Regions from separate parts of the Anaerospora sp. genome, predicted to be linked through region 1. Evidence: riboswitches for the same ligand, from Rfam matches in the RefSeq annotation. Region 1 holds a riboswitch; each other region holds the start of a gene.
The links. A riboswitch is a leader RNA that binds a small molecule or an ion and turns the genes downstream of it on or off. The one in region 1 is predicted to bind cobalamin.
Positions count from the first base shown of each region.

Region 2: it holds a riboswitch for cobalamin, as region 1 does, so the genes downstream of both, RTR76_RS14535 (sirohydrochlorin cobaltochelatase) here and RTR76_RS02575 (sirohydrochlorin cobaltochelatase) in region 1, are expected to answer to the same signal.
Region 3: it holds a riboswitch for cobalamin, as region 1 does, so the genes downstream of both, RTR76_RS04260 (secretin N-terminal domain-containing protein) here and RTR76_RS02575 (sirohydrochlorin cobaltochelatase) in region 1, are expected to answer to the same signal.

Region 1 is NZ_DALZUO010000002.1:119,864-123,145, reverse strand. Features, by position in the region: gene RTR76_RS02580 (TIM barrel protein) at 1-351, opposite strand, end outside; gene RTR76_RS02575 (sirohydrochlorin cobaltochelatase) at 472-1,317, opposite strand; cobalamin riboswitch at 1,648-1,830, opposite strand; gene cobO (cob(I)yrinic acid a,c-diamide adenosyltransferase) at 1,923-2,456, opposite strand; gene RTR76_RS02565 (PQQ-binding-like beta-propeller repeat protein) at 2,537-3,282, opposite strand, start outside.
Region 2 is NZ_DALZUO010000019.1:24,714-27,995, forward strand. Features, by position in the region: gene RTR76_RS14525 (ABC transporter substrate-binding protein) at 1-5, opposite strand, end outside; gene cobI (precorrin-2 C(20)-methyltransferase) at 27-731, opposite strand; gene RTR76_RS14535 (sirohydrochlorin cobaltochelatase) at 871-1,788, opposite strand; cobalamin riboswitch at 1,963-2,145, opposite strand; gene RTR76_RS14540 (polysaccharide deacetylase family protein) at 2,249-3,052, opposite strand; gene RTR76_RS14545 (B12-binding domain-containing radical SAM protein) at 3,248-3,282, opposite strand, start outside.
Region 3 is NZ_DALZUO010000003.1:136,390-139,671, reverse strand. Features, by position in the region: gene RTR76_RS04265 (hypothetical protein) at 1-767, opposite strand, end outside; gene RTR76_RS04260 (secretin N-terminal domain-containing protein) at 778-1,824, opposite strand; cobalamin riboswitch at 2,072-2,256, opposite strand; gene RTR76_RS04255 (helix-turn-helix transcriptional regulator) at 2,784-2,987, opposite strand; gene RTR76_RS04250 (S24 family peptidase) at 3,134-3,282, shown strand, end outside.

The sequences.
Region 1 (3,282 bases):
CCTGTATATAGCAAGCCAGGCTTCCCGCGTCTGTCCGCCGTAATAGGCAGCAATTGCTGCTTCATTAGGAAATTCGCGCAATAAGGCTTTTCGGTCTCCCCTCCAAAAATCCAGCCAGTTCGGCCAAAAGCGGAGATGCACTCCCTGTATCCATTCCCGTCTGTGAACATGCCGGTCCCATGGAGCACAAAACATCATTTCCAAACCATCAAGATGGTGGTGGTTTAAAAATGCTTCCAGACAAGCCGGACTGTTATGAATCATTTCCATATCAGACGAAAAATTCGATAAATTTACGAGTTCCAGCATCTTGTCACTCACCTCCAGCAGTTCCAAAGCTTGCTCTGTCATATTCTGACTCCGTTCAGCCCGACAATGGGCAGTTGTAAGTTTTATCTCGTTATATACAGGCAGCGCCTTCAAACAATTAAAATAACCCTCTCCGCGCATGACAGACAGGGTTACTTATCGTTACTTCTTATGGCATTTGTGTCCAGGCTGCTGCATAGCATCTCTAAGGTGCTGTACATAAATATCCTGAATCGCTGCATTCTCGCCTAAGCCATATAAATAAGCTTCTACTTCAAAGCCAGCTGCCAACAATTGAGATTTAGCTGAATCAGGCTCATCTCCCGCCATATCATTTTGGGCATGATCACCTGCAACTAACATGAACGGCAGGAGTGCCACTTTGCGCACTTGCTGCTTTTGCAGTTTTTCAAGCACATTATCTAATGAAGGAAATCCTTCGACCGTATAAACATAAGCATGTTCCAAACCGGCTTGCTCCAGCTTCATTTGTAAGACAGCATAAGCAGCATTGGCAGGATGAACTCCACCATGTCCCATGAAAACAATTGCCTGATCTTTTTCCAGCTTTGCAAGCTGATTTTTCACCGCATCAATAACAATAAGATAGTCATCAGGCTTCTCTTCCTGGCCCATATAGAAAAGCAAGGGCCGTCCAATTACAATGCGCTCAAATGCCTTGTCTTTGGCATGAGCATACTCAACAACAATTTTCTTAACCTTGTCATATTCTTCGCCAGCTACAATATGGAGCGGCTGTACATAAACCTCTTGATAGCCCTCAGCCTGTAAGCGTTCAATCGCCTGTTTTTCCGTATCAACTTGAATACCACGCTCTGACAACCTGCGGATTACCATGCGGGACGTAAAAGCCCGGAACACATCATAGCCTGGAAAAGCAGTACGGATTTTGTTCTCCGTACTTTCAATGCTTTTTTTCACTGTTTCTTCATAAGTTGAACCAAAACTGACTACTACTATCGCTTTTTTCTTATCTGAACTTTGCATGTTCATTACCCCTCTCGCTGCTACAAATACAATCAAATAAAATACAATATATGTCAAATATGTGTTGGAAAAATAAGACCCCCTAAAAAAGGGGGGCCAGCGAGACGTTTCCCAGGCGTAACGCTGAAAGAAGACAACATGACATTTATGGCTAACGTCCTCACCAAAACCTAAAGCGAGGAAACTTTTCGACGAAAGAAAGACCTCCCCGTAGAACACAGGAAGGTCATGTTTATAAGAGTGATCAATCCAAATAAAAACCTGGCATACAAATATAGCCAGGAAGGATTCGATTGCTCGAATAATCCCCTCCCCATCGCTCGTGGGTATAACGGTGACTGTTAAATAGGCAGTTCTCCTGGCTCTAGTTCATCGCTCACCCAAGCCTTCCCAAGATATTCATCTCAGTGGCATTTATCGGGTTTGCTCCCTATTACAGTGGCGGGACCGCGCCGGCATTACACCGGACTTCCCTATTAAGCCCTGTCGGGCACCTATCTCGTAATATTCAGTTTTCATCCACGTTTATGATACCATTGTTCCCACTGCCTGTCAAACTACTTTTTTATCAATATTATGCAAACTATTTAAGATATGCAGCAAAATTAAAATTCAATTCCTTTTTGCGCTTTTATCCCTTTTTTGTGGTGATGCTTTATTTCTTTCATTTCTGTAACCAAATCTGCCTGTTCAACAATCTGCGGATGTACATCCCTGCCTGTAAGCACAACATGCAGGTGTACAGGCTTTGCTTCTAACAAACTCAGTACTTCTTCAACCGGAACTAAACCAAACTTAATCGCATAATTGATTTCGTCCAGGATTATCATATCCCATTTCCCAGCAGCAAGCTCTGTTTTGGCCGCTTGCAGGGCTTCTGCCGCCGCCTGCTCATGACTGTGCCGCTCGCTTTCGGTACAGCCTCTTACAAAACCTTCCCCCATCTGACGAATGACAAAATCAGGTCCCATCCGTTTAGCAGCTTCCAGTTCCCCGTATTTCCAATTTCCTTTTATAAACTGCACAACCAGAACCTTTAGGCCCTGTCCCCAGGCCCGCATTGCCAAGCCCAAGGCTGCTGTAGTTTTCCCTTTACCATTACCTGTATTGACAAGGATCAATCCCTGCTTTTCTACCATATACTCACCTTCCATTATTGGCTTTTCTGAGACAAAGCAATGATCACATTACTCTTCAGACAGATTCCATTTACCTCCTCTTAATTCCTGCTTTGGGCCAGGACCAGTTTGTATTCACCAATGATCTGTCCGTCATCAAGCTGCAATGGAGCTTCAACCGCTGCGATATACCGTCCGTCTGAGCTAATTGCAGACCCCACACAGGGGCCATTTGTTGCGATATAGTCAATCATTTGAGCCCCTGGCAGGGAAGTAATATACAAACCGTGTACTCCGAGATCTTTTGTACGGACATTGCGACCAACAGCAATTGCTGCTTCTTTTTTACTAACCGCAATTTGTTCAATCATGCCACCAAAGCGATGCCGGTTCACCAGTTGGCCTTGCAAATTGAAAACAAACATGCTATTCGAGCCGGGGTGCTCAACCGGCGTCGGCAGCTGCCAGTTTGCCCGGTTATAGGTATTACCAGTCGTAAAAATAAAATGTTCATCAACAATTTGCACATTTGCGCCATTTGCATTCATATAAATTCCGCTGATTTTTTGTGGCTCACTGAGATTGCGCCGCCACACTTCCCTGCCCTGCTCCCCATCATATAAAAAGCACCGGCCATCACTCGCAATACCGGCTACATATCTGCCATCACCGGAGATTTCCGGACTGCTGCGCATTGTTGTGTTCTGATAAGGATACACCGGCGGAATCAAAGTGCTCCATAGTGGGTTAAGACTGCCATCCAAACAATACATATTGTCCGTATAGCGGTTAGTCTGTATTGCATCCCAGTTAGCCGTGCCAAATACTGCCCGCTCTCCCTTTTGAT
Region 2 (3,282 bases), on a different contig from region 1:
TTCAAGGCTGTAGCACCTCCCTTTGTCTAAACTTTGTTCCTGCGCGTTAAAATCGTAGATAAATAATTAATCTTTTGGTCACCAATATCCTGCAAATTATGTATAACTTGCTCATCTTCAAGTCCGCAGCGGCTAATCATTACCGCATTTTCAGCTAATCCATGATGCTGAAGTTTTTCTATCACTTCGCCGGAGTTTTTATAGACCTTCATGATGACGGCATTATCAGCCATCTCTAGGGCCTTTTCCAATTTGGCTTCATCAATCGTCGCCGGAATAATACTCAAAATATCGTTTCCTTCAACAATTGGATAGCCCAATTTGCTCGCAATTGCACAAAAAGCAGTAACTCCCGGAATCGTTTCAATCGGGTAACCGCAGTTTTCCAGTAATCGGAAAACATAAATATAAGTGCTGTAAAACATGGGATCACCTAGCGTGAGGAATACAACCTTTTTACCGGCAGCGAGCAGCTCGCTAATCGTATTTTTGTTATTTTCCCAGGCTGTGGCAAGCGTCTCATCATGAGAAACCATCGGAAAAACTAATTTTACAATCTCTACGTTCTCTTTTAAAAAGGGCTTCGCAATTTCCAGAGCAACGCTATCTTCCTTTTTCTCTGTTTTAGGCGCAATAATAATATCTGCCTCGCGAATTACATTAATTGCTTTGACTGTTAAAAGTTCGGGATCGCCGGGTCCAACACCTACACCATAAAATATTCCAGACATAATTACCTCCGTTAGCCAAATGTGTTTTATTTTTCTATTTTCAGCGATTCTCCCAAAAGCACATAAACAGTCTCAAGCCCCCTTCGGAGCCTGAGACTGTTGGGAAAGTGCAATATTGGTTTTACTAGAACAGGACGGATTATAATCCGTAAATCGCATCCCGTACATGCTGTACATAAATATCTTGGAACAAAGGATTTTCCCCTAAGCCATGAATGTATGTCTTTACCTTGAAGCCATCTTTAATGAAGGTACTTTTCCAGGAGTCATCTTCATCACCGGCCATATCATTATTCGCATGATCACCGGCAACCAGCATCAAGGGCATTAATGTAATTTCTTTATAGTTGCTTTCTTCCAATGCCTTTTGAACATCTTCCAGGTTTGGATGATCTGTTTCTTCAACAACACCAACCAAAACATTCAAACCTGCAGCTTTAAAGCGGTCTTGCAGAGCTGCATATGCAGGATTATGTTGATGAGGCGATCCATGTCCCATAAAGACAACTACGCGATCAGGCATCTGCAGCACAGGCAATTGATGTCTCAATGCGTCAGTAGCAATAGCAAAGTCATCAGGCTTGCCATTTTCACCGTTGAAGAACAGCACAGGACGTCCTACAACGAGTCTATCAAAAGCTTTGCTGTATTTGGATACAACAGCAATAACTTTTTTGTCATATTCTTCACCAGGAGTTAAATGAGTAGTTTGAATTACTACTTCTTTGAAACCTTCTTTTTGCAGCTTGTCCAAAGCTTGTTCAAGGCTGTCTATTTGGATCTTTTCATTTTCGCCGATCCGTTTTACTACAATTTTGGAAGTAAATGCACGGCGCACTTCGTAGTCAGGAAAGTTCTTCTGGATTTTGTTTTCCACACTCTCAATATTTGCTTTGCGGGAGTCAGGGAAAGTCGTACCAAAACTAACAACTACAATTGCTTTTTTAGTGTCTCCTGCTGCACTTGCAGCTTCTACACGGGAAGCGCCGAATAATCCGGTTACTGCTAGACTTCCGACCATCATTACACCTAAACAGGCTTTCATCCAATTACGCATCTGACCGCACTCCTTTACCACGTATGTTTGTCCAGATTTCACCCATGAACATCCAAATAAACCTGCGTCGAATGCACCCCAATCAACAAGAAAACCTCCCAATTACTGGGAGGTTAGATATGCATAGCAAAAGCTGTTTGCACATTAATCCCCTTCCCATCGCTCGTGGGTGTAAACGGTGATTGTCAAATAGGCAGTTCTCCTGACTCTGGCTCATTGCTTACCCAAACCTTCCCAAGACAAATGTCCCAGTGGTATAACTTGGGTTTGCTCCCCATTACAGTGGCGGGACCGCGCCGGCATCACACCGGTCTTCCCTATTAAGCCCCAAAGGGCACCTACTTCAACGATGTTCAATTAGTTTTCATTATACTCACCGATTTCAGTAATGTCAATAAACTTATTGCAAACTATACCATTGCTTTACAAATTCCGGCATTTTATGGCATACAACAATTTCCTATTTATTTCTTATAGAGTTCTTAAGCTCTTTAGCAAGTTCAATCATTTTAGTGAAGTTTAAGCGTAAATAAAAATCCACAAAGGTTCCACGGGATTTTAAAATAGGAACCCGCTCTAATTCTAGAGGATCACTATTATGATTTACTCTACCAAAATCGACAGTAAATGCTGCCTTGTATCCAGCTGCCGTAACAGCGTCTTTTACTTGTTGATTGTAAGAGCCTCCGGGATACGCCAGATAATGCACCGGATCACCCAGCCGCCACTCAATGCCTTCCTTGGATTTTACAAGCTGATGCTTCGCTTCTTCCGGCGAAACTTCAGCAAGCGGCACATGACTAAGCGTATGTGAGCCAAACTGAAAACCAGACTGCCGCATTTCCTTCACCTGATCCCAGTTCATATACCACGAGTCGTGTCCAACAACATCCGTAATTAAAAATATAATTGCAGTAAAACCGTATTTTTTCATGATGGGGTAAGCATTTGTATAATTATCGGCATAACCATCATCAAAGGTGATCAACACAGGCTTTGGCGGCAGGCTCCCCTTCTGGTAAAGGTAGGCAAACAATTGGTCTGCCGTTATTGCCGTATATCCTTTATCAGCTAAATATGCCATCTGCCTGTCAAAATTTTTAACGCTCAGCGCTAACGGATTATTAGCGTTATCTTCAACCTGATGATAATTCAATACTGGAATACCCGCTGATACATCATCGGGGGCATTGTAAAAATAACTGCCTGCTATAAGAAAACCTGCGATACACAGCAATAGAAAATAAAGTATCTTCTTTTTCAAGTCGTCACCTCATGTGATAATTATCCCGGTCACTGCCTGTAGAATAAGATCGGGCAACCAAAATAGGAATGTTTCTTTGATAAATAATACGCCATTTAACAATAAACAGCAATAGAACTTCAGCGTTATTTCGTCGGACAACCTATTTAATAAGGGGATCAGCTACTGCATAGCTGATCCCCTGGAGCTAATTCGTTATTTAATTTTTGTTTGCTGAGCCATCTGCCTGC
Region 3 (3,282 bases), on a different contig from region 1:
CTGAAGCACTGGATCATTTCACCGGGGTTAGCCAGCCAGTTAAATTCCCGGTAATTCCAGCCCCAGGGTGCCGCAACTTTGACTGCGTTGTAGCTGTCGAAGTAGCCCCAGCGGGCAAATATCCGTCCCTGACCGATGTCCTGTCGCTGTTCCCATAGCTGTTCTAACGGGATTAAGCGGTATCCGGTGTGCACCTTCAATTGATTACCTGCTCCTAGCGCATAAATGCTGCTTGTCTGTAAAAGTGTTCTATTTTTCACACAGGCATTTATCTCATGGGTTTCTCCTTTTACCTGTAGGAGAGGATGTCCGTTTTCCACCCGAAGTTTATTTCCATCCCAGTTTTGCCACCGGTGATTACTGTATGTCACCAGCATATCCAACTGATCAGCGCCATCGCCGTTTTTTTTGATGGCTGCCAGTATGCCGGTCATGTCATGCTCGTGACCGCCGCCGCCGGCATATCTCGGATAGTACTGGTAATAGCCGATGAGATAATGGGTTTCACATTCCACTACCGAATAATACATCGCTTTTTCCAAGGGATAAAAACGCAAGTTGTACCAGTTGTTGTTCAGCCGCCAGTCCAGGTCAAAATTAACGGTGGTAAACACATTCTGTGGTGCAGCCATCCCATCACTTTGGTCTGCCAGGTAGAGGACGGGAGCCCACTGTGCAGCAAGCTGCTCTGCAGGCGCTGCAGCAACTGCTGGTACCTTCAAAAACATTACAAATAAGACGGTAATCAGGCAAGCCCATTTCTTCATCCTCTCCTCCTCAAAGCTCAGTGTCCATTATTTTCGGAGTCAGCATAATAACCAGCTCAGTTTCTGTCGTTTGTTTGGTTGTTGAGCGGAAGAATCCCCTAACGATAGGGAGATCGCCCAGTAATGGGACTTTAAAGGTATCGCTGGTTTCCTGCCGCTGGATAAGTCCGCCTAGCACGATGGTTGAGCCGCTTTTAACCCTGAGTGTTGCATTAGCCTGACGGGTACGGATATTCGGATTGTTATTTTTCGTAGTATCTGTCTTATTGCTAACTTCCGGCTGTATAAGAGTAGTAATAAAACCATCCTTATTTACCGTGGGAGTCACTTCCAGCTTGATGCCGACCTCTACATAGATAACAGAAATAATCGGCGTACTCCCGGAGGTAGGCTGTGAGGTCTCCACTGCCAGTTTATCTCCGATGAGAATTTTTGCCGTTACTCCGTCCAGGGTGGCAATTCGCGGACTTGCCAGCAATCTTCCCTTTTTGTGTTCAATTAAGCGATTAATGATTCCCTGGATATTGGCGCCATATTTACCGTGTCCGATACGAAATGCCGAATTATCATACAGCGGGGCTGAAGGCAAATACGTTACGGAATCCCAGTCAATTCCCAGTTTCGTTAAATCATCCCGGTTAATTTCGATAATCTGTACTTCAAACATTACTTGCTTCGGCGGTGTATCAATTTTAGTAAGCAAGTATTTGACCTGATCATATACGTCCGGGCTGCCCATAATGACCAGAACATTTCTTACCGGATCAGCTTTGATATTCTCCTCCGGCACTAGCGCACTCAAGAGGGGCCTGGCTTGATCTACCTTCAAATAGTTAAGCTGCACCACTAACGGATACAGTCCTGACATTTCTGCTTCATTATCAGGTGAAGTCTCTACTACTGGAGCCGTTACAGCCGGTCGTACTTGCTCGGTAACGCCAGCAGGGGGCTCAGCACTTGCCGGAGCAGCCTGTGCAAAACAAGGCTGCAAGACCAACGGCAAAAGCAACAAAAGATAAAAAACGCCATGTTTGCGGCAATAAGCCACTGTATTCACCGACTTTCACTAAATATCGTTTTGATTGCATACGTAAAGCCGGAACCGTAAATTAACAAATAAAAAATGGATCTCTCCTATCATCAACCTCCAACCCAAAATGTAGGTGTTGACTATAGGAGAAACCCATTTTAAAAGCTCTCTTCAGCAAAAAAGCACACTGTAGTAAGCCTATGGTATAGACTACTCCGATAATCCCCTCCCCATCTCTCGCAGGTTACGTACTGTACTAGAGTTAGTACCGTACTACGGTGATTGTTCTACAGGCAGTTCTCCTGACTCTGAGTCATTGCTTCTCCAAACCTTCCCAAGACGCTTGTCCCAGTGGCATATCATGGAGTTGCTCCTCATTACAGTGGCGGGACCGCGCCGGCCTTTAACCGGACTTCCCTATTAAGCCCTTGTGTCTTGACCAAGTTAAATCTTAGCTTAGCCAGCGTATCTTTTTTCGCACTGCTGCGTTGTCGTCGCCTTACATATTCCCGATATGCGCGGACTCCTCCGCCTTGCATTGCAAAAAAATCTACACTGTCTAATTCTAATTCACAACTTTGTCAAGACACTAGCGGGCACCTGTACCATTTATTAAGTTTTCATTTGTTTTGTCTATATGTAAAATAATGCCTGCTTTTATTTGTTTTGTCAATATTTTTTATTTTCTTTTTTATTTATGTAATCTTAATTTTCGTTATTTTTACTATATTCTACATTCCATTAATAAAAAGCGATCTGCTAATAGCAGACCGTTTTTTTGCTGATTATTTAATCTCATCCTGCTGCTTATGCTCAAGTGCTGCCTGTCTGGATTCACAGCCAACCCGGCATTAACGAGGAATTTCATAGTAATTGCCCGGTGCATGGCCAATGGATATGCCAGCCATTGCTAACAATATAAGAATTTTTAGACAACTCATACTAAAAATAAGTTTAAATTGATCGCAAAGCCCCTTCTGTTAGCATTACAACTTAAGGTTGTTAAAAATATCAGGAAACAGCACTTCCATCGGCACACCCGAATCATCCTCGATTCTTTTCATAATCATCGGCGATGGATTCTTAACCCCTCGCTCCCAGTAACTCCAGGCCTGCTGAGATACACCATATTGCCTTCCCATTTCCTCCTGTGACCGTTCTCCGCGAAACCGGATCAGCCTTGTCCTCATTTCCTCACCCCTTCAACAACTCTAAGTTGTCCATCTTTATACTAGTACAACTTCGTGTTGTTTGTCAATTGTTTCCACGAAATTTAGTTGTTCTTCTTCCTTTTCACAACAACTAGTTGTAATATAGATACAAGTAGGTGATAGAAATGGTAGCAGATATCATTAGAACAGAACGGATAAAAAAAGGACTCACTCAGGAAGAGTTAAGCAAAATCATCGGCGTTACCCAGCAGGCTGTTGCCAAATGGGAGTCAGGCAAGGCAATGCCTGATACGTCGCTTATTCCCACGCTTGC